DNA from 3 places in the Bacillus sp. EA-CB0995 genome. Region 1 is predicted to be linked to each of the others. Evidence: riboswitches for the same ligand, from Rfam matches in the RefSeq annotation. Region 1 holds a riboswitch; each other region holds the start of a gene.
What was found. A riboswitch is a leader RNA that binds a small molecule or an ion and turns the genes downstream of it on or off. The one in region 1 is predicted to bind S-adenosylmethionine.
Positions count from the first base shown of each region.

Region 2: linked by a shared signal. The riboswitch ahead of ACEWFJ_RS11805 (hypothetical protein) and the one ahead of ACEWFJ_RS22290 (MetQ/NlpA family ABC transporter substrate-binding protein) in region 1 are both predicted to bind S-adenosylmethionine.
Region 3: linked by a shared signal. The riboswitch ahead of metK (methionine adenosyltransferase) and the one ahead of ACEWFJ_RS22290 (MetQ/NlpA family ABC transporter substrate-binding protein) in region 1 are both predicted to bind S-adenosylmethionine.

Region 1 covers NZ_CP169269.1:4,334,808-4,344,739, reverse strand. The annotation lists gene ACEWFJ_RS22305 (ABC transporter substrate-binding protein) at 1-684, shown strand, start outside; gene ACEWFJ_RS22300 (ABC transporter ATP-binding protein) at 681-1,430, shown strand; gene ACEWFJ_RS22295 (ABC-F family ATP-binding cassette domain-containing protein) at 1,977-3,521, shown strand; SAM riboswitch class I at 3,698-3,812, shown strand; gene ACEWFJ_RS22290 (MetQ/NlpA family ABC transporter substrate-binding protein) at 3,904-4,716, shown strand; partial or broken gene ACEWFJ_RS22285 (methionine ABC transporter ATP-binding protein) at 4,729-5,768, shown strand; gene ACEWFJ_RS22280 (methionine ABC transporter permease) at 5,743-6,411, shown strand; partial or broken gene ACEWFJ_RS22275 (DnaJ family domain-containing protein) at 6,750-7,052, shown strand; gene ACEWFJ_RS22270 (thioredoxin family protein) at 7,068-7,379, shown strand; gene ACEWFJ_RS22265 (hypothetical protein) at 7,397-7,681, shown strand; gene ACEWFJ_RS22260 (histidine kinase) at 7,798-7,941, shown strand; partial or broken gene ACEWFJ_RS22255 (IS6 family transposase) at 8,101-8,256, shown strand; gene ACEWFJ_RS22250 (amino acid permease) at 8,332-9,651, opposite strand.
Region 2 covers NZ_CP169269.1:2,266,787-2,276,718, reverse strand. The annotation lists gene phaZ (intracellular short-chain-length polyhydroxyalkanoate depolymerase) at 1-295, opposite strand, end outside; gene ACEWFJ_RS11830 (MarR family winged helix-turn-helix transcriptional regulator) at 494-910, shown strand; gene ACEWFJ_RS11825 (MFS transporter) at 928-2,127, shown strand; partial or broken gene ACEWFJ_RS11820 (serine hydrolase domain-containing protein) at 2,219-3,480, shown strand; gene ACEWFJ_RS11815 (hypothetical protein) at 3,520-3,888, opposite strand; gene ACEWFJ_RS11810 (NAD(P)H-dependent oxidoreductase) at 3,885-4,460, opposite strand; gene ACEWFJ_RS11805 (hypothetical protein) at 4,753-5,052, opposite strand; SAM riboswitch class I at 5,120-5,218, opposite strand; gene ACEWFJ_RS11800 (hypothetical protein) at 5,364-5,555, shown strand; partial or broken gene ACEWFJ_RS11795 (YwiC-like family protein) at 5,773-6,494, opposite strand; gene ACEWFJ_RS11790 (VOC family protein) at 6,715-7,179, opposite strand; gene ACEWFJ_RS11785 (ECF transporter S component) at 7,662-8,348, opposite strand; partial or broken gene ACEWFJ_RS11780 (ABC transporter ATP-binding protein) at 8,324-9,932, opposite strand, start outside.
Region 3 covers NZ_CP169269.1:891,005-900,936, forward strand. The annotation lists gene ACEWFJ_RS04775 (2-phosphosulfolactate phosphatase) at 1-215, shown strand, start outside; partial or broken gene ACEWFJ_RS04780 (acyltransferase family protein) at 490-2,327, shown strand; gene ACEWFJ_RS04785 (Nif3-like dinuclear metal center hexameric protein) at 2,417-3,319, opposite strand; gene ACEWFJ_RS04790 (iron-sulfur cluster biosynthesis family protein) at 3,454-3,777, shown strand; gene ACEWFJ_RS04795 (DMT family transporter) at 3,953-4,858, shown strand; gene ACEWFJ_RS04800 (hypothetical protein) at 4,882-5,103, opposite strand; gene pckA (phosphoenolpyruvate carboxykinase (ATP)) at 5,354-6,940, opposite strand; SAM riboswitch class I at 7,160-7,284, shown strand; gene metK (methionine adenosyltransferase) at 7,450-8,649, shown strand; gene ACEWFJ_RS04815 (hypothetical protein) at 8,696-8,881, opposite strand; gene ACEWFJ_RS04820 (hypothetical protein) at 8,885-9,067, opposite strand; gene ACEWFJ_RS04825 (MogA/MoaB family molybdenum cofactor biosynthesis protein) at 9,229-9,738, shown strand; gene mobA (molybdenum cofactor guanylyltransferase) at 9,735-9,932, shown strand, end outside.

The DNA of each region.
Region 1 (9,932 bases):
GTTGTATCAATTGGTGCAATTATTCAACATAATACATCTGCGTTTGCGTCTCTAAAAAAAGATAACATAACATCACCAAAGGATTTTGAAGGGAAAAGATATGGCGGCTGGGGTGCACCGGCAGAAGAAGCGACATTAAAAACAATTATGGATAAGCATCAAGCAGACTATAGTAAAGTACAGAATGTTGTACTTGGACAAACCGATTTCTTCAAATCTATTGGCCGCGATGCTGATTTTGAGTGGATCTATTATGGCTGGGATGGAATTGAAGCAAAGAGACAAGGTATTGAATTGAATACAATTATGTTAAAAGATTTAGATCCGGCATTAGATTATTATAGTCCTGTTATTATTACAAGTGAAAAACATGCAAAACAAGATAAAGACTTTGTAAAGAAATTTATGAAAGCAACAACAGATGGTTATAACTTTGCAATTAAGGAACCGAAAGAAGCAGCGGATATTTTAATTAAAAATGTACCTGACATCAATAAAGAGTTAGTACAAGAAAGTCAAAAATGGTTAAGTACGAAATATCAAGATGATGCGAAAGCGTGGGGAGTACAGAAGGAAGAAGTATGGAGCAATTATATGAATTTCTTATATGACAATAAAGTCATTAAAAAGAAAATTGATGTGAAAGCGGCCTTTACAAACGAATTCCTTCCAAGCGAAAAATGAGCGGATTACTAGTAAAAGACGTTACGAAAACATTTGATGGGAAAACAGTGCTAGAGCATATGAACGTCTCAATTCAGGATGGAGAGTTTGTTTCCTTTGTTGGACCAAGTGGTTGCGGAAAAAGTACCTTATTAAACATTATTGCTGGAATTGAAGGAGCAAATGAGGGAGATGTACTTTACGAAAATCAATCCGTTATGAATCGGGAGATTGTTAGCTATATGCCGCAGCAAGATCTTCTGCTTCCGTGGCGTTCTGCTCTTCATAATATTGTGTTACCTTTAGAAATTGAAGGACAGCCAAAAAGAAAACGTTTAGAAGCTGGTATGGATGCGCTAAGGCAATTTGGACTTGATGAATATGCAAATCATTACCCAGATGCTTTATCTGGTGGAATGCGGCAACGTGTTAGTTTTTTACGTACGTATTTATGTGATAAACCAATTATGCTGCTTGATGAGCCCTTTGGGAAATTAGATGCATTTACAAAAATGGAAGTTCATAGCTGGCTGCTAGAATCGTGGCAAAAAGGAAAGCAAACTATTATTATGGTCACACATGATTTAGATGAAGCTATTTTGTTATCAGATCGTGTCTTCATTATGTCACAGCAACCATCAACAATTGTTGGAGAAGTCAAGGTGAACTTGCCGCGCCCTAGAACAATGGACATGTTAACCTCTGAAGAACTAAAAGAAGATAAAACAGAGATATTAAAAATATTGGCTCCTTATATGAGGAAATAGACGAAAAAAACTCTTAACAAATCTAATTTGTTAAGAGTTTTTTCTTTTGAGTGCAGGAACAAAAAGAAAAAGGAAGAATATGATATAAGAGCTTTGTTTATACTATTATTATGAGAAAATAATGATTTCAAAAGGAGTGAAAGGATAAGATGACTTTATCAACTGTTCTTCAAATGGTTTTGGCTTGATAAGGGAGAAGTATGCCCAATTTTTGATTAAAAGCCGACCGGAAGACAGTAGATAAAGAACCTTATTCCTTTCTTACGATAATAAATTGTAATGGGTAAGGTGTGTTCGCCTTACCCATTTTTATGTTCAGCTAATTGAATATTGTTTTTATCCCGCATTAACGGGCAGTAAGATCCCCCACCTCAAGATTGAGAGAGAATCGAAGAAGATAGGTGGGGGGATAACTGCCCGTAAAAGCCCGATTGGTTCAACTAACCATCAGTGGGGGATGAAGAAAACCCCCACTGATGGAAGTTTCACTTTATCACGCTGTTCTCCCGTTTGGCTTTGTACGTGAAGCGAAAAGGAGAGAGTAAAATGAGTATGCTATCAGTTGAAAATGTTACCCATATGTACGGGGATAAAATAATCTTTCAAAATATTTGTGTTCGCTTACTTCGAGGTGAGCGTGTTGGCCTTGTAGGGAGCAACGGAGCAGGGAAATCCACATTACTGCGTATATTAGCAGGAGAGTTACTTCCTGATGCAGGAAAGGTTGAATGGTTTCCTCATGTAAATATTGGTTTTTTACAGCAACATATTGATTTACAAGCTGGAACAACCATTATGAAATATTTACAAAGTGCCTTTGTACATTTGTATGATATCGAGCATAATATGCGGCAAGTAGCGGAGAAAATGGCAACAGCAGGAGATAACCTTGAACAATTGTTAGTACAATACGGAGAGTTACAAAGTATACTAGAGCATTCTGATTTTTATCATATTGATGCAAAAATAGAGGAAGTTGCTGCGGGATTAGGGATTTTAGCACTTGGCATGGAGCGTGAGGTGGAAAAACTAAGCGGCGGCCAACGAACAAAACTATTATTAGGAAAATTATTATTAGAAGAACCGCATGTTTTATTACTTGATGAACCAACAAACTATCTCGATAACGTTCATATTGAATGGCTTATGGGGTATTTGAAAAATTACGAACATGCTTACATTGTGGTTTCGCATGATGAAAGGTTTTTAAATGAAATTACCAATGTAATTTATCATTTAGAACATAAAGGAATGAAACGTTATATAGGTAATTATCAAACATTTATAAAAAACCATGAACAAAATAAACAGCAATTACAAGTGGCATATGATAGGCAGCAAAGAGAAATTGGAAAGTTAAAGGACTTTATTCAAAAGAATAAAATTCGTAAAGCAAGACAGGCAAAAAGCCGCGAAAAAGTATTAGAAAAAATAAACAAAATCGGAAAACCAACTTCTGCACTGCAGCCACGTTTTATGTTTCATGTTTACTGTGATCCTGTGAGCCGGATTTTAGAGGCAAAGGATATGCAAATTGGCTACACAGCGCCCTTATTCCCGCCAATTGATTTACAGGTAAAGCGTGGTGAAAAAATTGCCATCGTCGGCTATAACGGTATTGGGAAAACAACAATGTTAAAAACACTATTGGGACATTTGCAGCCTTTAAGTGGTATTGTGAAAATAGGAGAGCGAGTAAATCCAGCTTATTTTGCACAAGAAGAATTTGCTTCAGAACAAACACCAATTGAGGAAATATGGTCATTGCGACCTGATATGACTCAAAAAGAAATTCGGCAGGCCCTAGCAAGGTGCGGTTTAACAGAAGAACATATTGGGCAGCGGCTTTGCTCATTAAGTGGTGGAGAACAAACAAAAGTACGTTTATGTGAATTGATGTTAACAGAAAGTAATATACTCGTTTTAGATGAACCAACTAACCATTTAGATGTTCGAGCAAAAGAAGCACTTAAGGAAGCCCTTATGCAATATGAAGGAACGGTTTTACTTGTTTCTCATGAGCCAGATTTTTATGAAGAATGGGTGACGCAAGTATGGCATGTGCAGGGGTGGTGTAAAGAGATAAAATAAGGGATATCAAAGGAGCGTATAGCTCCTTTATCCCGCTATTTTTGGGCGGTAAGCCCCCACTGGGGGAAGTTTCACTTTATAGTTCGATAATAAAAAAAATTCAGAAAAGTATGTTGACAAAATGTTTTACAAGATTTAGTATAAGGTACATAGTTTTTGACAACTTTATACCGATACTCTTATCCAGAGAGGCGGAGGGACTGGCCCGATGAAGCCCGGCAACCAAACTTACGAAACGGTAAGTTCAGGTGCTAATTCCAGCAAAACGATTATCGTTTTGGAAGATAAGAGAGGAAGCTACTTTTATATATAGGACACCTCTCTTAACTTTAGAGAGGTGTTTTTATTTTGTCAAAAAGATAGAAACTAAGGAGGAACTGAGATGAAGAAATTATTGTTAAGTATTGTAAGCGGAGCTGTATTGTTACTAGGGGCATGCAGCTTAAATTCAACAAAAGATGCTAAGGCATTAGATGAGAAGAAAATTACTGTTGGCGTAACCGGCGGGCCGCATGAACAAATCTTGGAGAAAGTAAAAGAAGTAGCTGCAAAAGATCATTTACAAGTGGAGATTAAAGTGTTCAATGATTATGTAATGCCCAATGTATCGTTAGATGAAAAAGACATTGATCTAAATAGCTTTCAAACGAAATCATATTTAGATGTATTTAAAGAAGAACGCAAAATGAAGTTAACAGAAGTATTTTCAACAGTAACGTTTCCAATGGGAATCTACTCAAAGCAAGTGAAAGATGTGAAAGATTTAAAAGAAGGGGATGCAATTGCTGTACCAAATGATCCGACAAATGAATTACGCGCTTTGAAATTGTTTGAGAAAGCGGGTGTATTAAAAGTTGATCCGAAAGCAACAGAGAAGGCAACAGCGAAAGATGTAGTGGAGAATCCTAAAAACTTAAAAATTGTTGAACTAGAAGCATCTCAGTTGCCAACACAGTTAAGTGAAGTAAAAGCAGCTGCCATTAATACAAATTTTGCAATGGGTGCAAAGCTACATCCAGCAAAAGATTCTATTTTCCGTGAAGGAAAAGATTCGCCATATGTAAACTGGGTTGTTGTTCGTTCAGATAATAAAGATGATGCAGTCGTAAAGCAGTTTAAGAAAGCTTACCAATCACCAGAAGTGAAAGAATTTATTGAGAAAAAATTTGATGGAGCTGTATTGCCATCGTGGTAGGAGATGAAGTGTATGATCGAATTACAGAATGTATCTAAAATATTTGAAACAGAAAAAGGGAAAGTAGAAGCACTTAAAGATACATCGCTTACTGTGAAAAAAGGAGAAATATTTGGAGTTATTGGATATAGCGGTGCTGGGAAAAGTACGTTAATCCGCTGCGTCAATTTATTAGAAAGACCGACGACTGGTCATGTTCTTATAAATGGAAAAGATTTAACATCTTTACCTTCAAATGAGCTTGCACAGGCAAGGCAAAAAATTGGCATGATTTTTCAAGGGTTTAATTTATTAAAAACAGCAACTGTATATGAAAATATAGCACTTCCACTTCGACTTACAGGAATTACAAAAGCTGAGATTCAACATAGGACAGAAAAATATTTGCGCATTGTTGGATTGTTTGAAAAAAAGATGCGTATCCGAATGAGCTTTCAGGGGGACAAAAACAACGGGTTGCGATTGCCCGCGCTTTATCTCATGAACCAGAAGTATTACTAAGTGATGAAGCAACAAGTGCATTAGATCCGGAAACAACAGAATCTATTTTAGATTTGCTTTTAGAAATTAATGAGAAGATTGGGATTACGATTTTACTGATTACGCATGAAATGAATGTTATTCAGCGCATTTGTGATCGCGTAGCAGTAATGGAAAACGGTAGTATTGTAGAAAGCGGTAAGGTAAGAGATATATTTACGAATCCGCAGCATGACACAACTAAAAAGTTTGTAAACAGTTCATTTGCTTCAAAAATCCCTAACGTATTACAGGTTGAATTACAAAAGAATGGTGAAATCGTTACGTTATCGTTTATTGGAAATTCATCTGGTGAGCCAGCACTTGCTGTTGCGACAAAGCGCTTTAATGTGTATCCCAATATTCTATCGGGGAACATCACCCAGCTGAAGCATGAGGCGTATGGAAAATTAGTTGTTCATATGAAAGGAGAAACAACAGAAGTACATAGGGCATTATCATTTTTACAAGAACAGGGAATTATTGTAGAAGGGGGCGGAAAAGAACATGACCAGCAAGTCCTTTTTGGGTGAATGGAGTGAAGTAATATGGGAAGCAACGATTCAAACATTTCAAATGACAAGCATTGCTCTTTTTATTTCAATTATCATTGCGCTTCCGCTTGGTGTAGCACTTGTGTTAACACGTCCCGGCGGGCAACTAGAGAATAAAATCATATATCCGATTCTTAATACAGTGATTAATATCATTCGGTCTATTCCGTTTATTATTCTACTATTTTTTATTTTACCTTTTACAAAATTCATTGTTGGGACAACAATTGGAGTAAAAGGAGTAATTGTACCACTTGTCGTATTTACAGCACCTTATATTGCACGCCTTATGGAAACAGCATTACTTGAAGTTGATCGAGGGGTATTAGAAGCCTATAAAGCGATGGGAATCTCGACTCGAAAAATAATTTGGTATGTGATGGTTAGGGAAGCAAGGCCATCTTTAGTTCTAGGTTTAACGATTGCGACGATCGGATTAATTGGTGCAACTGCAATGGCAGGACTTGTTGGAGCAGGTGGACTTGGTGATTTAGCATATCGCTTTGGGCATTTGCGTTATGAACCAGAAGTGATGTATGCGACCGTTCTAATTTTAATTATCCTCGTACAAGGATTGCAGTCTCTTGGAAATGGGATTGCTAGGAAATTAAAAAAAGATTAATAGAAAATGTAAAAACGGTGCCTCTTTTGTGCAAGAGCGCCGTTTTCTTTGTTCCAGTTAAGATAATTAGAGTTTCAAATATTAGAAAAAACGACCGTTTTACATTTATCTCGCTACTTTTGAGCAGTAAGAGCCCAACCTCAAGATGCAGAGAAAGTGAAGAAAATAGGCGGGGGATGAAGAAATCCTACTTGATGAAAGTTTCACTTTATAAATCCATTTTGCGTGTATGAATCATATAAAAATAGCTTGTATTATTGACGGAATTACATATATTTCCGTATGATGATAATGAAGCCACGGCACATGAAGTTTTTAACATATCTATATAAATGCTGATACATGACAAAGGAAAGCCTCTTGAATTAAAGGATTTGTCAATGATACCAGAAGAGCTTCGCATAAGTTATAAAATTTTAAAAAATGCTGGCATGATTCCTGAAGAAATGGAGTTACAAAAAGATGCGTTAAAAATTGAAGATCTGATTGCTTGCTGTCACGATGAAGCAGAAAGAAGGCAATTACAAGAAGAATTAACTGCAAAATAGCTTCGTTTTCAGCAAATGCTAGAAAGGCGTAAATTAAAAGAAACATCAGTATTTGGCATATATCGTAAAAAGATATTTCAAAAATTCATGTAAGAAAGAGGGATTTGTATGAAACAATTCTCAAATATAGAAGAACTAACAGCATATATTGAACAACAGCCATTATTACTACTATTTATTAAAACTGAAGATTGCGGTGTATGCGACGTTATGCTCGAAAAAATAACACGATTACTTGAACATCATTCGAATGTGGAAAGAATTGTTGTTTCATTAGAGGATATGAGGGAAATTTCAGGGCAATATTTAGTGTTTACTGCACCAACTGTTTTACTATTTCACGGTGGAAAAGAAATAGTACGAGAATCTCGTTTCATTTCTTTGGAGAATATAAATCGTATTCTACAAATGGTTGAATAGTGAAAGGGGGATTTAAAATGGAAATATTAGTAGGTGCTGCGCTTTTTATTATACTATTTTGGATTATTGTAAAAGTAATTGTATCTAGTGAAAGAAAGCGGGCACGAAAACAATATAAGTCTGATGCAACGGATAGTACAACGTATACTGCTACACCATTTTTTTCGCAGGACCTAGTGAGAGTTCAGGAGATTGCGATAGTTCTTTTGGTGGAGATGGTGGAGATGGCGGAAGTTGTGGTGGCGATTGAAGTTAATATGGAAATGCGTCTGAAAGGGCGCATTTCTTATTTTGAAATTTAAACAAACGTTTGATTAGTTGTGGCAAAGCCTTGTGAAATGTATTAAACAAACGTTTGATTAATAAGGGAATTTGTATCACTTAATAAAGATAAAAAGATATAAAGAGGGAATATAGAATGGAAAAAAAGCCGAAAGTAAAAAATAAAGGGAAAATGATTGCATTTGCTTTAGTAGGGGCAGGCGTTGTTTTATTTAAGGTGGCGTTCAAAATAGGAAAATTGTATGCGATTTATAATTGGATTGACAAGATGTTTTCTTAAATAGGGGTCACCTTACATACCCATCAACTTAAGAAATTGGTTGTTCCCCAAAACGAAAAAAATGCACTAAATTCTCATAAATAACTGTTGTAGTGATATAAAATTTTCGTTTTGGGGATACTTCAAAATATTAGCTTGATGGACATGGAGTGGCACCCCAATATGCTTGGATTAAAATCATTGCAAACAGCTAAAAAAGTGATTGCTGGAATAGAAGTTATGCATATAATCAAAAAAGGACAAACTTCCCAAGGTGAGAAGTCTGTCCAAAAACAGATATATCTTATCCATGATCTCTTTGGTTTAACAACATAAAATTCAATTCCGCTAGGTATCTTTCGTTCTTTTTTCATATCCCACTATTTTTGCACCAGAACCAACAATAGTGAATTAGAATAGTGATCTAATACTTGCTAGGACAGTAAGTACACCTATAATAATGACAAATACATTGCTCGCTTTCCCTTTGTATTTAGCTAGTACTGGTACTTTATGGATCGCATACATTGGTAATAGACATAAGATAGCAGCAACTAACGGACCACTAAGGGCATCAATGATTCCAAGAATACTTGGATTTGCATAAGCAACATACCAGCATGTTAATACGACAAAAGTAAGGATTATTGTCTTAACTGTTTTTTCTCCCATATTTTTTCCGCGTGTTTTACCGACCTTGATAATCATGTCACGCATTACCTCATATGCTCCTATATAATGGCCAAGGAAGGACTTTGTTATAGCCATAAAAGCAATGATAGGAGCTGCAATAGTGATGACAGGCGAATTAAGCTCATTAGCAAGATATGATAGAATTGATAAGTTCTCTTCTTTTGCTTTTATAAGATCAGCTGGAGTTAAACTCAATGTACTGCTCCAAACAAAGAACATAACAACAGCGAATGTCATGATATAACAAGCTTTTTGTATTTGAGCACATTTGGCATCAGTAGCTTCTATTCCATAGGTTGCTCTCTGTTTCATAACAAATGATGAAATCATAGGCGAATGATTGAACGAGAATACTATGATTGGTAGTATCATCAATATCGTTCCAAAATATCCTGTGCCTGTTGAAGCAGTAGAAACACTTGAAAAACTAAGCATTGACGTATTCCACTGTGGAATCAAAGATATTGCGATAAAAAGTAGAGAAGCTATGAAAGGATATACTAGCATGCTCATTATCTTTACAGTGATATCTTGACCAAAATTTAATATAGCTATAAGACCGAGTACTAATACAAGCGATAAAATGGCCCTTGGAGGCTCCTGCATGTGCAATTGATTCACGATAAAGCTACTTGCAGTATTTGTAAGTGCAACCGAATACATCAGCACAATAGTATAAATTGAGACGAAATATACTATGTTAAAAATTTTACTTGCCTTATTTCCGAAATACTCTCTTATTGTACCTGTAATCCCCTCTTCAGCAGAATTGGAAGCGTATATCATTTTAGCAAGCGCCCTATGTGAGTAATACATAACAGGATATGCAAGTATGGTAATTAACAGTAATGATAATAAACCACCTGAACCTGCATTAATAGGTAAAAAGAGTACTCCTGCTCCAATTGCTGTTCCAAAAAGGCTCAATGCCCAGGTAGTATCCTGTTTATGCCACTTTTTAGGGTCTGGATATTTCTCATTTTTTACTGCAGTATTTTCAGCTTGAAATTCTATTTTTTTTGCAGTATTCCCATTCATATAATAATTCCTCCTTGTATCCTATTCTTACGTCTCTTTTTAAGGCCTAGGAATATAGACCATTCTTGAAAAACGAATTGCTTACACTTACAAGGTGCGCCACATCGTGTGTCCAACCTGATGGATTTGTTAGCGTTTACAAAGCATTTCAATTGTATATTAGCATACTTTTAATTGTATAGTAGTATATTTTAGTAATAATGGCTCTTAATATACAGACATCCTTAGGAGAACAATAGAGAATAGAATTGTTAACTATTTCACAATGTTTCCAATAACTG
Region 2 (9,932 bases), 2.1 Mb from region 1:
CTACCAATGAAAAATCTTTCAATTGCAATTCATCCACAAACAGCTTTACATCTTGCGCAAAATCGTTTAATGAATCTATAGGCTGATGGTAAGTTGAAAAGCCAAAACCACGTAAATCAAGAGCAAAAATATGATAAGAATCTTGTAACTGTTCGATAACTAAATCCCAATGCTGTGAAGATGTCATATTCCCGTGAATAAGCACTAATACTTCTGTTCCACTTCCCACTTCTTGATAGGCAATTGTTTCGCCATTTGATAATACTACTGACTTCATAATTGTAGGTTTAATCATCCTCTTTCCCCCTCAAAATTATCAATTACACATAATTTAAAAGACAGAAAATTCTCAACTTTATAATACCATACGGAATATACGTTCTCAATCTAAAAATTAACGTACTTTTAACATAAGCGTGGCGCACAGACTACTAGACAATTCAGAAAAAAGGGATATAGTTAGCTAGGCAACTAATTAGGAAGGAAGAAATATATGGACGAAAAACAACATTTTTTTCACGTCGTCAGTCAAACTTCTCGGAAATTTTCCAAAAAGTTTAATGAACGTGTTTCTCCAACTGGTTTATACAGTGCACAGTGGGCTGTAATCTTCAGATTGCATCAGACTGGACCTTGCACACAAACTGAACTATGCCAATATTTAAACGTTGAATCACCAACAATGACTCGCACTTTAACACGCATGGAATCGATGGGCTGGATCACTAGAAAAGAAGGAACGGATCGACGCGAGAAGCTCATTTCTTTATCAGAAACAGCACTAGCAATGATTCCAATGTGGCAGGAAGAGGTAGACTCATTTGAGGAAAAAGCACTGCAAGATATTAACGATGAAGAACTTCGTCGTGCTTTTCACGTACTACAAAAAGTAATTCGTAATCTAGATTAGAAATTGGAGGGATGACTATGAAAAGTCAAAGACTTTGGGCGAAAGACTTCATCGGAACATGTTTGAGTAGTCTATTTCTCTTTTTAACATTTTATATGCTCATGACAACCTTACCCATATATGTCATCGACGGACTAAAAGGAAAACCTGAAGAAATGGGTCTTGTTGCAACAGTGTTTCTAATTTCTTCTGTACTATGCCGACCATTTACAGGTAAATGGCTCGATGATTTAGGAAGAAAGAAAATTTTATTTATCTCTCTTTCACTCTTTTTAGCTGCAACAGTAATGTATTTCGGTGCTCAAAGTTTATTTTTATTACTCGCTTTGCGCTTCTTACATGGTATCGGATTTGGGATGGCAACAACAGCTACTGGTACAATCGTAACAGATGTAGCCCCGGCCCATCGACGCGGTGAAGCACTTGGTTATTATGGAGTATTTATGAGTTTACCAATGGTTATTGGTCCTTTTTTAGGATTAACTATCATTTCTAAATTTTCGTTTACAGTTTTATTCATTGTTTGTTCTATATTTTCTATGCTTGCTTTTCTATGCGGACTACTAGTAAATATTCCTGACGAAAAAACAACTGTAAAGAAAGAAAAGAAACATATGCAATGGAAAGATTTAATCGAGCCTTCAACAATTCCAATTGCTATCACAGGCTGCGTGCTTTCCTTTTCCTATAGCGGTATCCTTTCATTTATCCCGGTTTATGCAAAGGAACTTGGCATGGCTGATATTGCAAGTTATTTCTTTGTCGTATATGCAATTGTAGTTGTTATTTCTCGTCCTTTTTCAGGTAAAATATTTGATCGATTCGGAGAAAATGTTCTCATTTATCCCTCTATTATGATATTTATGATTGGAATGTTCACTTTAAGTCAAGCGCAAACGCCATTTTGGTTACTTGCTGCCGGTGTACTTATCGGTATAGGATACGGAACCTTAATTCCGAGCTTCCAAACAATTGCAGTTAGTGTCGCTCCGCACCATCGACGCGGATCTGCAACAGCTACTTATTTCTCATTTTTTGATACAGGTATGGGTATCGGATCTTTCGTACTAGGTATTATCGCAGCACATTCAAGCTATCATAATATGTATTTTATCTCTTCTATTATCGTTGCATTTACATTACTTATTTATTATTTTCTTCACGGACGAAAACAAAAGTTCAAAAAGCAAACAACACAAGGAAAATTATCTGCTTAATGATATAAGAGAGAGTAAACTTCTATGTTTACTCTCTTTTTTTGCTCATTAAGAAACTTATCCTTATAATGAAAGCATAAGGAGGCTTGTTATGAAATTCAAAAAATCCCCTCTAATTTTAATCGTTTTTATTTTTTTATTTATATTAACCGGTATGAGTTTTACGTTATTCAAACAAAATAAAGGGTTTTCCTCAAAACAAACAGTAACGAAAAAAACTGGTTAAATGATCCATATCTTCGTTGGTCGTATTCACATATGCGAGAATTTGCTTCCACAAAAGTTGTCGCTAAAAATCAAAATTATGTATCTTCTCTTCCAACTAACTTGGAAAATTTAGATGATTTACATATTACAGATGAAAATAATGATAATACGACCGTTCTTCAATTATTAGAAAAATACAAAACAGATGCTTTCATTGTCCTGCACGATGATAAGGTTGTATATGAACGATATTTTGATGGATATAAAGAAAATGAACCACACGGTATGGCTTCGTTATCAAAAGTATTTACAGGGTTTCTCATTAGCACACTCATTGAAGAAGGAAAGCTACAGCCCGATATAACTGCAGAAACTTACGTAAAAGAATTACAAGGAACACCATTTGGAAAGGCAACAATTCAGCAACTACTAGATATGCAGGTTTCAGTAAAATACCCAACTCATGGCTTTAAACAAGCTGGATTAGCTAATCAAGATGCACAATTATATTTAGCGAGTAATCTTCTTCCTCGCGGCAAAAACTATGATGGACCGTTAAAAATTTATGACATGTTACTAGAAGCAAACGAAACTGCTGCTCCTGGAGAGAATTTTTCATATGATAACGGTTCCGCCGAAACGCTTGGATGGGTGATTCGTACTGTGACAGGAAAATCCCTAGCAGACATGGTAAGTGAACATTTTTGGTCACAAATTGGAGCAGAAGAGGATGCTTATTATGTTGTTGATGAAACAGGGGTAGAACAAGCCAGCGCAGGATTAAATGCAACCGCTCGAGATATGGCAAGGTTCGGAAAAATGATTGTGGACAATGGCGTATATGACGGAAAGCAAATTATTTCTTCTTCTATCATTGATGAAATTAAGAATATTAAAAAATACGAACTTCCAGTTGGAGATGGTGAAGCATATTCTTATCATAATCAATGGTGGATTCCCCATAATGAACATGATGCCTTCGAAGTACTTGGGAGTTATGGACAATGCTTATATATTGATCCAACTGCAAATATGGTTATCGTTCATTTTTCATCAAATGCTAATCATAACGGAGAAATACAATCCGCATATAGTGATATGTATTTACAAATTGCAAAACACTTACAAAAAAGAACCTCCAATTAGGCTTTAACTTTCGAAGTTTTTGTTACAAAAAGAGCTGTCTTATGGCAGCTCTTTCTCTATGATCGTAATTACATTTTCCCATTGTTCTTCTGAGAAACACAAAGGTTCTAACTGAAATACCATCGAACACAAGTCTTCTATATAATAGACGTTTGCCTGTAAAAATTCCCATCGAAGCAACTTAGGTATATACAAATCTGCAACTTGTTGGTTTTGTTCTACTAAAATGTCTACTTCTCTCTCACAAATACCTCTTATAAGATACTCTTCCCGCACTTCTTGTTTAACTTTAGAAAATTGCTTGCTATTCTCTTTTATCCTAAATAAACAAGAAAGATAAGAATAAAACAAATCATCTTCTCTTTTACATACACTCATAATTTTATAAATCTGTTCCTTATTTTTCATAATTTTGCCGCCTTCTCATATATCTTTTGCAGCCATTTCTCTCTTTTTTCTTGTTTACTATTTTTCACAGATTGAAATACAGAACGCTTTATGTTACGTATCCCACAAAAGTATAATATTCCTTTCTTCATTACAATCCATTCAGCTGATCGGTATAAAAGTGCAGCGTACCATAAAGGAGAATCTAGTGTATAAATCACCCATGCTTGTTTTCCTGTAAGTAATCCTTTAGGCATTATCCCTTCATATTTGTAAGCAAAACCTGAAACAAATACTCGGTCAATAAATCCCTTTAATATCGCCGGCATACTCCACCACCAAACTGGGTAAATAAAAATGAAGTAATCTGCCTCTGCAACTAATTCCCTATATTCCCCTGTTTCTTCCTCATGCACTAAATCTCTTCTCTTTTTTGTCTCGTTAAAGGTTAGAACAGGATTAAATTGTTCCTTATACAAATCAAGAACGGCTACAGAGTGACTTGTTTTTTGTAATCCTTGTTCCACATGTTTCAAAATAGCAGCGTTGAAACTTGACGGGTTTGGATGCGCGTATACAATCAATATGTTCATTGTAAACAACACCTTTCCTTAAATTTCCTTTTGACTTTTATTGGATTCACATGCTATTCTAATATATGTCAAAGGGCAAGCCCCTTTTACAAAAGCAATGACACCTATTCGGCGATGGTGTCTTTTTTATTTGTTAGCCGAGAACGCCCATCTTTCGGGGCACATTTAATTTTTGAACACTACACACTCAGCACCATTTCCTTGTAAAAAGACTGCATAGTACAGTCTTTTTATCTACATACCTCAAAAGTGAGTGAATTTTCAAATAAATTATAACATAAAAAAAGAGAGATCAACTCCCTCTTCTCTCTTTTACTATGTAGTAAATCCCCTTATCATCTATATATTTGTGTGGCTCTGCTAAAGTAATTTTCCCATCCAGTTTTAATTCATCAAGTAACCGTAATAAATAAAATTGCTGAAGCATCTTTTTCGCAAATTTCCCTTTATGTTCAGAAGCAATATACTCTTGAATATCCAATAACGTAATCGGCTCTTCTTGTTCTTCCATATATTCGTAAATTGCACTTCGCAATGTAATATATTTCTCGATTGTCACAGCTATGTCCACTCCTTTCTTCTCGTTGTCCATCTTTCATTATCGGTTTTTTTGCAATAAAAAACCTCTTCGATAAGAAGAAGCGGAACATATCTCTTCCTTCTTATCTTTCAGAACAAAAATGTTCTGCTGGAATTAGCACCTGCATTGCGGTTGCTGGGTTTCATCGGGCCAGTCCCTCCACCTCTCTGGATAAGAAAATATTCACTTTAACCCTCACTATAACGAATATAACCAAAAAAGTCAATTCTTATAAGAATTATCAGGATTCATTTTTTGAAAACTATTATATTTTGTTTCGTTTTGCTCATACTACAAATGTATAGACCAAAGGAGGTGCAATCATGCAAAAAAATGCACGTGGTCATGTTCAAGATTCTTGCCAAGCTTTACATGAAGCAAAAAACTGTTTACAAAGCGCCTTGCAAACAGTCGAGAAATCAGATAATCGTCAACGTATTGAACAATCTTTACAAGCTGTCCAACATGCGCTGCAACAGTGCGATAGTACGGCAAATATTTTATCTCAAGAATAAAGTGAAATTTCCATCAGTGGGGGTTTTTTCATCCTCCACTGATGGTTAGTTGAACCAATCGGGCTTTTACGGGCAGTTATCCCCCACCTACTTTCTTCAATCTTCTCAAAATCTTGAGGTGGGGGACTTACTGCCCGTTAATGCGAGATAAACAATTCCTAACAATAAAAAGTAAGCACGTATGAATCATGCTTACTTTTTATTCATTAATTTAATATCAACCCTTAAATTGAAATAATACTGTAGTAGCAATGAAAAAATAAACTGAATTGACGATTTCCCACACACCAACTTTTAAAACAGTTACTTTTTTACCATATAACACAATAGCGCGAATGCAACTTGGAATAAACGCAATGACAAACCAAGGAGACACAATGAACGTACCAACTACAAGTGATAAATGGTATCCCCATGAAATCCAACGATATGTTGGATTTTTCTTTTCTCGAATCATCGTTTTCACATAGAACGTGCTTCCCAGAAAGTATAAAAATGAAACAAGTGCGATTAGCCATGCTGTTTCATCAATTGTTTTCATTGTGAAATAATAACTGATCATTCCGCCAATACAAAAAACGATAATAGCACTAACATCATTCAGTAGTGCTCGCTCATTCTTTTGACACGCAAAAAAAATGTTTACAAAAAATAATGGAAGCATATATATTGCAAAAAAAGAATACGCCATTCGTATGTAAGTGGAACTATACCAAACAAAATAGCAAGACTAAAATAAATGAGCGTCCAGTGTAAATAGCGTTTTTGTCGCTTTTGTTTCATATACATCAAAAAGGGATATGTTGCTAGATAGACAAATAGCCATGCTAAAAAAAGTGGTATGTGCTGCCATGTCGCTTTGCCAATTAAAGCACTAAGCAAAAATGGGATAAGAAGCATCGCCCATGCACCATGTTGTTTTGGAATCACTGGCTTTATCATATAGACACCTCAACTTCGAAAATCATTCTCAATGTTTATTATATATAATCAATCCTGCTGTTTCTGAGGAAACTTTGTCTATAATTAAACATTTTGTGGGTTAAACATGCTAAAGAAAGGATCAACCCTATTGAACTCGCCAATTGATTCATAGAAAAGTAATTTTATAACACCGTAGCTCCATATTTTTAAATTCTACACCATTAGAATTTTGTTTTTAAACGTTTCGATTAGCAACTTCTTTTTCCCACTCACTTAAGTATGGTACATATCCAAGGTCATTTGGTTCATCTGATAATAAAGAAATAAACTCCAGCTTATTTCCATCATAATCGAGAAAGTAAACACTCGCTGCCGGCATCCAGCTTTGGACAATGGGTTCTTGATTCCCTTTTCCTTGGCTTCCAATCACTTCTATCCCTCTCTCTTCCAGCCATATTTTGGACTGTTTTAAGAAATTCAATTCTACCTCGAAAGCGAAATGATTGAGCTGAATATAAGCATCTGTTGGCACTTCCCATAATCCCAGCATTTGTCGTCTATCTTCTCCTATCCAAAAAAAGGCCACTTTCCTTTCAGGTGATTTTCTCGCTAGCTTTAATCCAAGTTTATTTTGGTAAAAATCAACTGCTCTCTCTAAATCCCTTACATGTAAATGTGTTTCATATATACTCTTTATCATGTTTTACATCCCTTCTTCGTACTAATGCAATAAATTCCAACTGCTGGAAATGGGCGTTTTCCCCATACGTTAATTAGTTGCAGCGATTATGCCAAGCCAACAGTTATCACGCATCTCCCACCTTGTTTTTACTCAATTTTCCGATAGGGAATTTATATACAAAAGGGGAAATCTGAAATATCACTCTCTTTATCACTACCAGTATATAGATATATCATTATTGCAACATCCATCTGTTGTATCATCTTTCTATCTATGAGTGTAGTACCATAGTATGAGAAACAAAGTATGAATTGGATTCTAATACCTAAATAGTTAATTAGAAATACACTTACTTATAAATAAAAAAGACACCCCTTACATCATGTAAGAAGTGTCTCAAAAGGCGAACGAATATGTAAGTCGCGATCCTACAGTATATATTTATGCCTTATAAAAAAATTTATTCTCTATTTACTTGAGAAAACGTATATTGCATTCTCTTATTCTAATATACCGTACTTCTTCTTAAAGCGTGCCAATATTTTAATCCAAGATGTGCTAAACACCAAAAGAAAAAATACATTTGAAAGCGCATGTGCAAGATCAAAATAAAAACTTGTAATGTATGCCTTTATAAAAGTATCCCATGTTAGTTCTTTCAAAAAACCAATAAGAAACCATAAATTCATAATCCAGTTAAAAGCAAATCCTGCAATAAATCCAAAAAGAACTCTTCCCCATAATGTTTTCATCATCCACGTATGACGCAGCAGTCCTGCTGAAAAACCCATCATACCCCAGCAAAACATTTGCCATGGGGTCCAAGGTCCTTGTCCTAGGAATATATTAGAAACTAACGCAGCTGTTGCACCGATAAGAAAACCTGTCTCACTACCAAATACAATTGCTGATACAATAATAACAAACGAAGTTGGTTGTACACTCGGAATGATAGAAAATGGAACGCGGCTAATCGCAGCAATTGCCGCTAGGACAGCTACAAGTACAATTTCACGCGAAACAAAAGCTTTTTTCTCAAAACGCACATAAAATGGCAACATAATCACAATTAAAAGGAACAGACTGCACCATATATAATATTGATCCGTCACAAAAGACGTAAATATAAGTGTAATAATCAACACTAAAAAAACGACTACAACTATACCAGCATATCTTTTGGACACGCCTCAAACACATCCTCCCATGTTAAAGCATACGGCAGTTGTTTACGAATAAAACGATTAACAGATGTTGTATAAAAAAGTTCTCACTAAAAAAACGTGCCGGTGTGTCTTCCATAATAATTTTCCCATCAAATAACATGATACAGTTATCTACATATTTCGCTGCAAATTCAATATCATGCGTCGCCATAACAATCGTCGTTCCTTCTCTTTGTAATTGCTGAAACAACTTGCCCAGCTGTTCTTTCTTCCCTGGATCTAATCCCTTTGTCGGTTCGTCTAGTAATAATAGATTTGGCTTTGACAATAACACTGTACAAAGAGCAATTAATTGCTGTTCTCCGCCGCTACAATCATGCGGATGGCGATTACGAATATGCAAGATTGAAAACTTCCGAAGCATTTCTTCTACTTTTTCATTCGCTTCTCTTTTATATAATTGTTGCGCACGGATAAAAAGCTCGTCCCAAACAGTATCATGTGTAAAATGGTAGTAAGGGTGCTGCGAAACATAACCGATTTTTTAAAGCGCTCTTTCACTTCCGTTTTATGAATGGGCTTTCCTTCCCAAACTACTTTTCCTCTGCGACACTTATGTAATCCTGCTAAAAGCGTTAATAACGTTGATTTCCCAGTACCATTTTTCCCAACAAGCGCTGTCCATTGTCCCTGTTTAACCGTCAGCATCAAATCCTGCAAAATAAACGGTCCATGCTTTTCATATTGAAATGAAACGTGTTTTGCTTGTAATAATACATGTACCTTTTCTGTATGCTGCGATGGTATATCATACTGAAATTCATTTAAAATAGAGGAAATTTGTTTCTGTGCATCACGTACTGTAAACGGAACGTGTTCAGCCTTCCATTCTAAAAACAAACGTGGAATTTGCGGGATATATGGACGAAACTCTTCTACTTTCCACATTTCTAGAATTACTTCACTTGGATTTCCATCATAAACAATTGTACCTTCATCCATAAAAACGATTCGGTCTGCCAGAGGAACCACTTCGTCTAAACGATGTTCACTCATAATGATTGTAATTCCTAATTCTTCATGAATTCGTTTCAATAGTCCTAAAAAATCTTTTGCTGCAATTGGATCTAGCTGTGCTGTCGGTTCATCTAATAGCAACAATTTAGGCTGTAAAACAAGTACAGCAGCTAAATTTACAAGCTGCTTTTGCCCTCCAGATAACGTATGTACAGATTGATGCAACATATCTTGAAACCCTAAAAAACTGATTAATTCAGCAATTCTTTTTGAATGACCGTTGTTTCATAGCCGACATTCTCAAGAGAAAATGCAAGTTCTTGAATAACAGTATCCATCACAAGCTGATTCTCTGGGTTTTGAAACACCATGCCAATTTCTTGAGCCGATAATAAGTCTGGTATTGTATGTAAAGATTCTCCATCATAATACATGCTGCCTTCTCTCATTCCAATTGGGAGAAGTTCTTTTTTGAAATGTTTTAATAACGTCGTCTTGCCGCAACCAGAACGTCCTGCTAACACGACAAATTCTCCATGGGAAACCGATAAAGATACATTACATAAAGCGGCAGACTCCTCGTCTGAA
Region 3 (9,932 bases), 1.0 Mb from region 1:
TATGTATGGGTGCTTTTCAAAATGCAAAGTCCAATCTTAATGAGTTTATTTGGGATTGTGGGAGTGGCCGAGAGTTACGTGAACGTGGATTCGCGGAGGACGTAACACATAGTGCATCTCTAAATCTACTGCAAGTAGTACCATTTTTACAGAATGGCCGGTTTGTGAATTTTATCCCGCTATTTTTGGGCAGTAACACCCCACCTCAAGATTGAGAGAGAAGTGAGGAAGATAGGTGTGTGATAAAGGGAATTTGTTATATAAACTAGCATTTTCTAAAAATTATCCTTTTTAATTTGATAGAATCAATATGTCTAAGTTCGGTAGATTTCTTGTGCCGGAACCACATTACACGTATCTCAGTTGAACCTTTACATGATTGATGATACATTTTAAAATGTAGTATTACGTAAAATATAGATGGGTTTATATTCGGGTTATAGTATAGAATTGATAGAATTCTTGGAGAGACATGGGAGGTGACTGTGAATGCCTGAACCATTAAAGAAAGATCGTCGTTATATGGTTGGATTAGAAAGTCTAAGAGGCCTAGCCATACTAGGTGTTATTTTGTATCATCTCAATCCTAAGTGGCTACCTGGAGGATTCCTAGGCGTTACTGTATTTTTTGTACTTTCTGGTTATTTAATTACCGATCTTCTTGTTATTGAATGGAAGGAAAAAAGAGGATTGATTTGAAAAATTTCTGGTTGCGTAGGGCAAGGAGATTGCTTCCAGGAATGCTTGTCATGCTTGTTATAATTCTAGCATGGATTACAATTTTTCATAGTTCTTTACTTGGAAAGATGTGGGGAGATTCATTAGCAGCTTTATTCTATGTTAGTAACTGGTGGTATATATTTCACAAAGTATCATATTTTGATAGTTTTGGCCAACTTGCTCCACTGAATCATTTTTGGTCATTAGCTGTTGAGGAACAGTTCTATGTGGTTTGGCCGCTCATAATTAGTCTAGGATTTTCCTATATAAAAAAACAGTCACGTATAACGTTACTTATTTTCCTCGGAGCGATTGCTTCAGCTGTCGCAATGGCAATGATATATGTACCGGGCGCTGATCCAAGTAGGGTTTATTATGGTACCGATACAAGAGCGTTTTCCTTATTGATTGGTGCAGCACTCGCTTTAATTTGGCCGAGCAGTAGGCTTGCTAATAAAATTATCCCGTCAGCTCGTCTTGCTCTTGATGTAATTGGAGGAATTGCTCTTATTGTGATTCTCTTTATGTTTTGGAAGACGAATCAATATGATCCATTCCTATACCGAGGAGGAATGTTCCTTTTCTCGGTTGTTACGGCATTATTAGTAGCGAATCTTGCTCATCCAGCTAGCCGAATTAGTGTATTTTTAAGGTTTAGGCCTTTACGATGGATGGGTGTCCGATCCTATGGGATATATCTCTGGCATTATCCGATTATCACATTGACAAGTCCGCAAGTGAGTACTGGAGAATTTCAGTTTACGAGGGCCATTTTTCAACTTTTTCTTATTCTGTTTATAGCGCAGCTTTCATGGAAATTTATCGAAAATCCAATTCGTCAAGGTGCATTGAAGAATATTCGTTTACATAACTTAAGCATAAGAAACTTAGCGTTAAGTGGTAAGCTAGCTTTAGCATTTGCACTATTGGTTTCTGTGACAGCTGGTTTCGGTTTATTAACAGGGAGCCAAGCAAAAGCGGATTCTAAAAAAGCTAGTATAGAAGCAGTACAAACAGAACAAAAAGAACAAACGAAACCAAAAGAGCAAACAAAACCAAAAGAACAAACAGAACAAAAAGAACAGGCTGATAAACCAGCTCAAAATAAAGAAGAAAAAGGAACGGTTTCTGAGAAGCCTAAAGAACCTCCAACAGTTACAGCCATTGGAGATTCAATTATGATTGACATATCTCCATATTTGAAAAATACTTTTCCTAATATTAAGATCGATGCGAAGATTGGAAGACAAATGTCTGAAGCAACCGCCACGGTAGATAAAATGAAAAAAGAGGGTAATTTAGGAGAGTATGTAATTATCGGATTAGGTACAAATGGAGCATTTACTACTGAGCAAATCACATCATTGATTCAATCGATAGGTAATGAACGTAAAGTTATATTAATTAATACAAGAGTGCCGCGTCCATGGGAATCATTGGTGAATGAGAGATTAAAAGAAGCAGCGAAGAATTTCTCAAATGTCACACTAGTCGATTGGTATTCAGCAAGTGCTGGGAAGCAGGAATATTTTGAACCAGATGGAGTCCATTTGACGAAAACAGGGGCAGAGGCATACGCTTCACTTGTAGTGAAGGAGATTAAGTAGGTAAAACACTCGTTTTGACTTTAAAGTGGTTTTTGGATGAGTAGGAAAAAGCGCTATTCTTTTTTACAGAAAGAATAGCGCTTTTTGTATTAATACCACCATTTTTCCTGCGGCAGTAACACAACATTTACATGAAAGTTTTGCGAAAACCAATCATACATTAGCGTCTTTTTCACTAAAAACTCAGACGCAGAATGAGAGACCCCAATAAGTGACATATTTGTATGCGGGATATACTCTTTCATGATGGCATATTTCTTTTTGCCATATTCATTATCAATATGACAATGCACCTCTCCAGTAATATAAGCTTGTGCGCCTTTTTCCTCTGCTTCTTGCATCATACTTACTTTATCACCGCATCCTGCGACGATGGCGATTTTCGAAATATGAGAACGTTCTTGTCCTTCAAAGTCCACATACGGAATATCAAAAATACTTTTTGCTTTTTCGATTAATGCATTTGTATGTATTGGGGCAATTTCACAAATCAACCCGTCGTCTTCAGCAAAGCTTTCAATGACTGACGCATGCAGTGCTTTGGCGATAGCGATATTTGTACCATATGCTTTGTGACGATCCATTGGCACATGACATGTGTACACGGATAATCCTTTTTCTTTTATGGCCCGTAAATAATGTTCTGGAATAGGAACGAATCCGCGCCCTGGTAAGCCTTGCGGGTCTCCGCATTCCATGACAAGAGGATGGTGCATAAATAATAAATCTCCAGCTTTTCCTTCATCAAGAAATCTATCTAGCACCTCATTTGTTGGAAAGACAGCTAGAAATACGTTACGAACAGTATCTTCTCCTTTTAGCATGAGCCCGTTAAAATATGTAACAAAATCATTTTCAAAGAAATCTTGCCATGGAAACGAAATAGGATCGTAAACAGCTGGAATAAAACGACTAAATCCAGGGTCTATTCCATGCTTATGAACTGCAAATAAAGTATCTAATTTATGTTGTATGTCTTGGAGTGTTGGCATGATGAACTCCTCCTTTGGAAAATATATGAATTTTATTATATATTTGAATGAATTTTCTGTATATACAAATCAGATCAGTTTATGAAAAAGAATGCTACAATAGGATAATCGTTATATATGTAGGAGGAAAAACAATGAATGTTACAGTGACAGAAGCGGCATATGCAAAAATAAAAGAAATGATTCCAAGTGAGGCAAAATATATAAAATTATTTTATGATAACGAAGGATGCGGCTGTGTGATGAGTGGGATTATTGACTTAGTTGCTGTATCTGAAAAAGATGAGCGCGATGTAGAGATTTCATCAAACAAATTTCAGTTTATTGCAGATCGAACGAAGCTCGTTTTTATGGATGATAACTTGATTGTTGATTTTCAGGAATCAGGAGGAAACTTTCAATTAAAAAGCCCAAGTCAATATTATAATCCGAATATGAAACTGCATGTTCGGGTGTAATGAATAAAATAAAAAAGAAGAAAGCGGATTAAACTTGCTTTCTTCTTTTTTATTTTGCTGCTTGTATACGTTAAGATTTAGGGAAGACAAAGAAGATAGGTGAAGGAAAGAAGGAATTTTAACATGTCTCTTGAAATTTAATGAGGTAAAGGATTAGATATAGTGGGGGAAATGTATGAAAAGATGGGGAATTGAATTACTGCTTTTCTGTGTTGTTATCATATGGGGAATCAATTATACAATCGGAAAATACGGTCTTGTAGAATTAACAGCAATCCAATTTACAGCAATGCGCATGGTTACTGCTGCACCACTTTTATTATTGTTGGCGTTTTACATAGAAAAATCGCTTTATATTGCATGGAAAGATGTTGTCAGGCTTACTTTCGTTAGTATGGTGGGGATTACGCTGTATCAAACGCTGTTCATGGAGACGATTCAACATACGTCTGCAACTAATGCGTCACTATTAATTTCGATTTCTCCCATTTTTACAACGATGTTTGCTGTATTCTTGAAAGAAGAACAGCTTTCATCACGTAAACTCATTGGATCGGTCATTGCGTGTATAGGAGCAGCACTTGTATTACTTGCAGGCCGTTCACTTGTGCAATCTTTTTATGGCAATGCAATTGGACTCATTGCTTCGATTTGCTGGGGATTATATCCTGTCTTAGCAGGGCCGCTTATGAAGAAATATTCAGCCCTGCGCGTAACGGCCTGGGCGGCAGCGATTGGTGCAGCGCCACTTGTATTAGTAAGCGGTTGGCGAATTGTTCAGCTGCCTTTTGAGATTCAGCACGGCAGTACATGGTTTTCGTTATTATATTCGATTTTCTTCGTTACTGTATTTGGTCTTGTCATGTGGTACGTTGGGATTCAAAAAATTGGTGCATCTCATACGATGGTGTATATGTACGTTACACCGTTTGTAGCAGTTTTATTTGCGGCAATATGGGCGAGAGAGCAGCTATCTTTACAACAAATGATAGGTGGAATTGTTATTTTTGTTGGTTTGTGGCTTGTAAAATCTAAAAAAGCTAATCAAACATTACTCGTAAAAGAAAATATATCAAAATAAGAAAGCAGATCAAATCTGCTTTCTTATTTTTTTATTTTAGGTAAGAAAATAAGATACAAAATAGCTGTAATAAATGGAATCCAGTTGAGGAAAGGTAAGCGGAAAAAGCTAATAAGAATCATACCTGTGAGAAGAACGCTGAGGACCGCATAAAAAATACTATGCTTAGGTGTGTACCAATATAATGTTAAGCCAACAAGAGCTGGGATAACAAAATGAATAAGAGCGATTAAAAAGAAGAGCAATGGAAGTCCCTCCTTTACCGTGTACTTATATATTATATCCATATTTTGTAAGGTTGATAGCTGATTTTTTAGAAATCGTCAAAAATGTTTGCAAATAGGAAAGAGGCTTACGAAATGAATCGTAGGCCTCTTTTATATGTAAGCATGTGCTATCACAAGAAAACGTGGGCTTTGTCGGTGAGTACTTGTTTTCTTGCAATAACAACATACTTATTCACATGATTTAGGATATTTCAAAGTAAAGTCGGGTTTAAGCGATTGGACCGCCAAGTTTTACAATTGTTTCAGAAACGTTATCAAATTTCTTGAAGTTTTCTTTGAACTTATTCGCAAGCTCAGTTGCTTTTGCTTTGTAAGCTTCTTTATCAGTCCATGTTTGTTCTGGCATTAATACTTCATCAGGTACACCAGGAACATGAAGTGGTACTTCAAGACCAAAGATATCATGTTTCGCTGTTTCAGCGCTATCTAACTCGCCGTTTAATGCAGCTTGCACCATTGCGCGTGTATGACCTAAGTTCATACGTTTTCCAACGCCGTATTCGCCGCCAGTCCAGCCAGTGTTCACTAAGAATACTTTAGCATCGTGCTTCTCGACTTTTTCTCCAAGCATTTCTGCATAGCGAGATGCATCAAGCGGTAAGAATGGAGAACCGAAGCATGTTGAGAATGTTGCTTGCGGTGAAGTAATACCGCGCTCAGTTCCTGCCAGTTTACTCGTGTAACCACTTAAGAAATGGTACATAGCTTGCTCTTTCGTTAATTTGCTGATTGGAGGCAATACGCCAAATGCATCAGCAGTTAAGAAAATGATTGTATTTGGATGACCTGCAACGCTAGGTAATACGATGTTATCAATTGCATCAATTGGATAAGCTGCACGTGTATTTTCTGTTAATGCAGTGTCATCATAATTTGCAATGCGTGTATGATCATCAAGCACAACGTTTTCTAAAACAGAGCCGAATTTAATCGCATCAAAGATTTGTGGCTCTTTCTCGCGAGATAAGTTCACACATTTTGCATAGCAACCGCCTTCAATATTGAATACACCGTTATCAGACCAACCATGCTCGTCATCACCAATTAATTTGCGGTTTGGATCAGCAGATAATGTTGTTTTACCTGTTCCAGATAAACCGAAGAATAAAGCGACATCGCCTTCTTCACCTACGTTTGCAGAGCAGTGCATAGAAAAAATATCTTGTTCTGGAAGTAAGTAGTTCATGATAGAGAAGATTGATTTTTTCATTTCACCAGCGTACTCTGTACCGCCGATTAACACGATACGCTTTTCAAATGAAACGATAATAAATGTTTCTGAGTTCGTGCCGTCAACTTCTGGATCTGCTTTAAAGTTTGGTGCAGATACAATTGTGAACTGTGAATCATGATTTTTTAATTCTTCCTCAGTTGGGCGAATGAATAATTGATGTGCGAATAAGTTATGCCATGCATATTCATTAATAACTTGAAGAGGAAGACGGTAGTTGCGGTCTGCTCCTGCAAATCCTTTAAATACGAATAGTTCTTCTTTTTCTTTTAAGTATTCTAATACTTTTGTATATAATTTATTAAAATGCTCTTCAGAAATCGGTTGGTTTACCGAACCCCAAGCGATTTTGTCCGTAACAGATGCTTCGTCTACAATAAATTTATCTTTCGGAGAACGTCCTGTATATTTTCCTGTTGAAACAGAAACAGCGCCAGTAGAAGTTAATCGTCCTTCATTTCTCATTAATACTTTTTCCGTTAATTGTGGAACGCTCAATTGAACCTGTGCATTGCTTCCGTTTAATAACTCATGTAATCCAATTTGGACATTCACAGTACTCATATTTTATATACCATCCTTTGTTTAATTTATAAATATTCTCGTAATCCCCATTAAGAGTATAACACAATCATATAAATAATGTATACTATTTATTTATTTTTGTTTGTGTTATTATATTATTTTTTTCCATAAATTTCTGTCGTTAAAAACTTATAGGAATATGTGTATATGGATTGACAAATGAAAAGCATTTCTTTAGTATAGTTGAGGACGGATACTCTCTTATCCCGAGCTGGCGGAGGGACAGGCCCGATGAAGCCCGGCAACCTCACTTGTATGTACGACAAGTTCAAGTGAATAGGTGCTTAAACCTGTGCGAGATGTAATGTCTCGAGCGATAAGAGCGAAGGGCAAAAAGCAGTATGCAAGTAGCGAATACAACCTTTCCTCTATATATAGGAAAGGTTTTTATTTTGCGCTTGTGGGAGAATACATGAATGTCGCAGTTTGTGGCAAATTAAGGATGAGTTCCGTACAATATATACATTTACTGTCGGGAGGTTTACCACATGACAAAAAAACGTCATCTGTTCACATCTGAGTCTGTAACTGAAGGACATCCAGATAAAATTAGTGACCAAATTTCTGATTCAATTTTAGATGCAATCTTAGCAAAAGATGCAAACGCACGTGTAGCTTGTGAAACAACAGTAACAACTGGTTTAGTATTGGTAGCAGGAGAAATTACGACTTCTACTTATGTAGATATTCCAAAAATCGTTCGTGAAACAATTAAAGGAATTGGTTATACTCGTGCAAAATACGGTTTCGATTCAGAAACTTGTGCAGTTTTAACATCTATCGATGAGCAGTCTGCTGACATCGCAATGGGTGTTGACAAAGCGTTAGAAGCACGCGAAGGTCAAATGACTGACGAAGAGATCGAAGCAATCGGTGCAGGCGACCAAGGTTTAATGTTTGGTTTCGCATGTAATGAAACAAAAGAATTAATGCCGCTTCCAATCTCTCTTGCTCATAAATTAGCTCGTCGTTTAACAGAAGTTCGTAAAGATGATACATTACCATACTTACGTCCAGACGGTAAAACACAAGTAACAGTTGAGTACGATGAAAACGGTAAGCCAGTTCGCGTTGATACAATTGTAATTTCTACGCAACATCACCCAGAGATTACTTGGGAACAAATCGATCGCAACTTAAAAGAATTTGTAATTAAACCAGTTGTACCAGCTGAGTTAATCGATGAAGAAACAAAATTCTTCATTAACCCAACTGGCCGCTTCGTTATCGGTGGACCACAAGGGGATGCTGGCTTAACAGGTCGTAAAATTATCGTAGATACTTACGGTGGATACGCTCGTCACGGCGGCGGTGCATTCTCTGGTAAGGATGCAACAAAAGTTGACCGCTCTGCAGCATACGCAGCTCGTTACGTTGCGAAAAACATCGTAGCAGCAGGTCTTGCTGACAAAGCAGAAGTACAACTTGCATACGCAATCGGCGTAGCGAAACCAGTATCTATCTCTGTTGATACATTCGGCACTGGAAAAGTATCTGAAGAAGTATTAGTAGAACTAATCCGCAGCAACTTCGATCTTCGCCCAGCTGGTATCATCAAAATGCTAGACTTACGTCGCCCAATTTACAAACAAACAGCAGCATACGGCCACTTCGGACGTACTGATGTAGATCTTTCTTGGGAGCGTACAGACAAAGCTGAAGCTTTAAAAGAGCAAGCTGGTCTATAATATAGGAAGAAAAAAGCTTTGCACACACGTGCAAGGCTTTTTTTATTTAATTACTTTCCTGTTTTTCTAACTTCCCAACGCAGGAAGTACAATACACTTCTCCGCCTAGTTCAATATACTTTTGAATATTTGTTATGCCGCTTGGCGGATATTGCATGTAAATCCAAGAACGTTCGTGTACCGCAATTTCCTTTCCGCATGATGTACACATAGCTGATTTTTTACCGAACATCAATTATTGCCCCCTCTGTGAACGGGATTTTCCGAAGCAGTATGCACTGCAAAGTAAAAAGATTGTTGCACATCCAAAACCGCCAATGACTGCGTAAGGTACAGCGTCTTTTAGTGCCATGCCGGCGCTAATGGAAGCGACGAAAAGTAAGATAAATAGTGTCGTTAATTTTCGCATTGTATCCATATGAAATTCCTCCCTTTTGAAAATCCCTATATTTCTATTATAAGGAAGAATTCGGAAGTGAGATATTTTTTCTATAAAAATGTGTGACATGCCGCACATTTTTTTGTTGCTGCATCATATATGATAAAATTTAGATAGTTCAGAAGAAGGAGCGAATGACAATGAGCGTCACAGAACATAAAAAACAAGCACCGGCACAGGTTCGTTGTAAAATCATAACGATTTCGGATACACGTACAGAAGAAACAGATAAAAGCGGACAGTTATTAAAAGAGTTATTAATAGAAGCAAATCATCAAGTAACGGCTTATGAAATTGTAAAAGACGATAAAGAAAGTATTCAGCAAGCTGTGTTAGCAGGCTGCCAGCAAGAAGATGTAGATGTTGTGTTAACAAACGGCGGTACAGGAATTACAAAACGTGATGTCACAATTGAAGCAGTGGAAGCGTTGCTTGATAAAGAAATTGTAGGCTTTGGAGAACTATTTCGGATGATTAGTTATTTAGAAGATATCGGAAGCGCGGCGATGTTAAGCAGGGCAATTGGCGGGACAATTGGACGGAAAGTTGTCTTTTCTATGCCAGGATCAACAGGTGCGGTTCGCCTTGCGATGAAGAAATTAATTTTACCAGAGCTTGGACACATTACATTTGAGTTGCATCGCCAGTGAAAATTGCAGGAATTGTATTAGCCGGCGGACAGTCCAGTCGTTTTGGAGAACCGAAAGCATTAGTAACTTGGTGCGGAAAAACATTTATTGAACATAGTATAGAAGCATTGAAAGAAGTTGTTACAGACATTGTTGTGATTAGCCATCCAGCGATTACAAATGAGCTCTCGCATATACTGTATGTACCAGTTGTA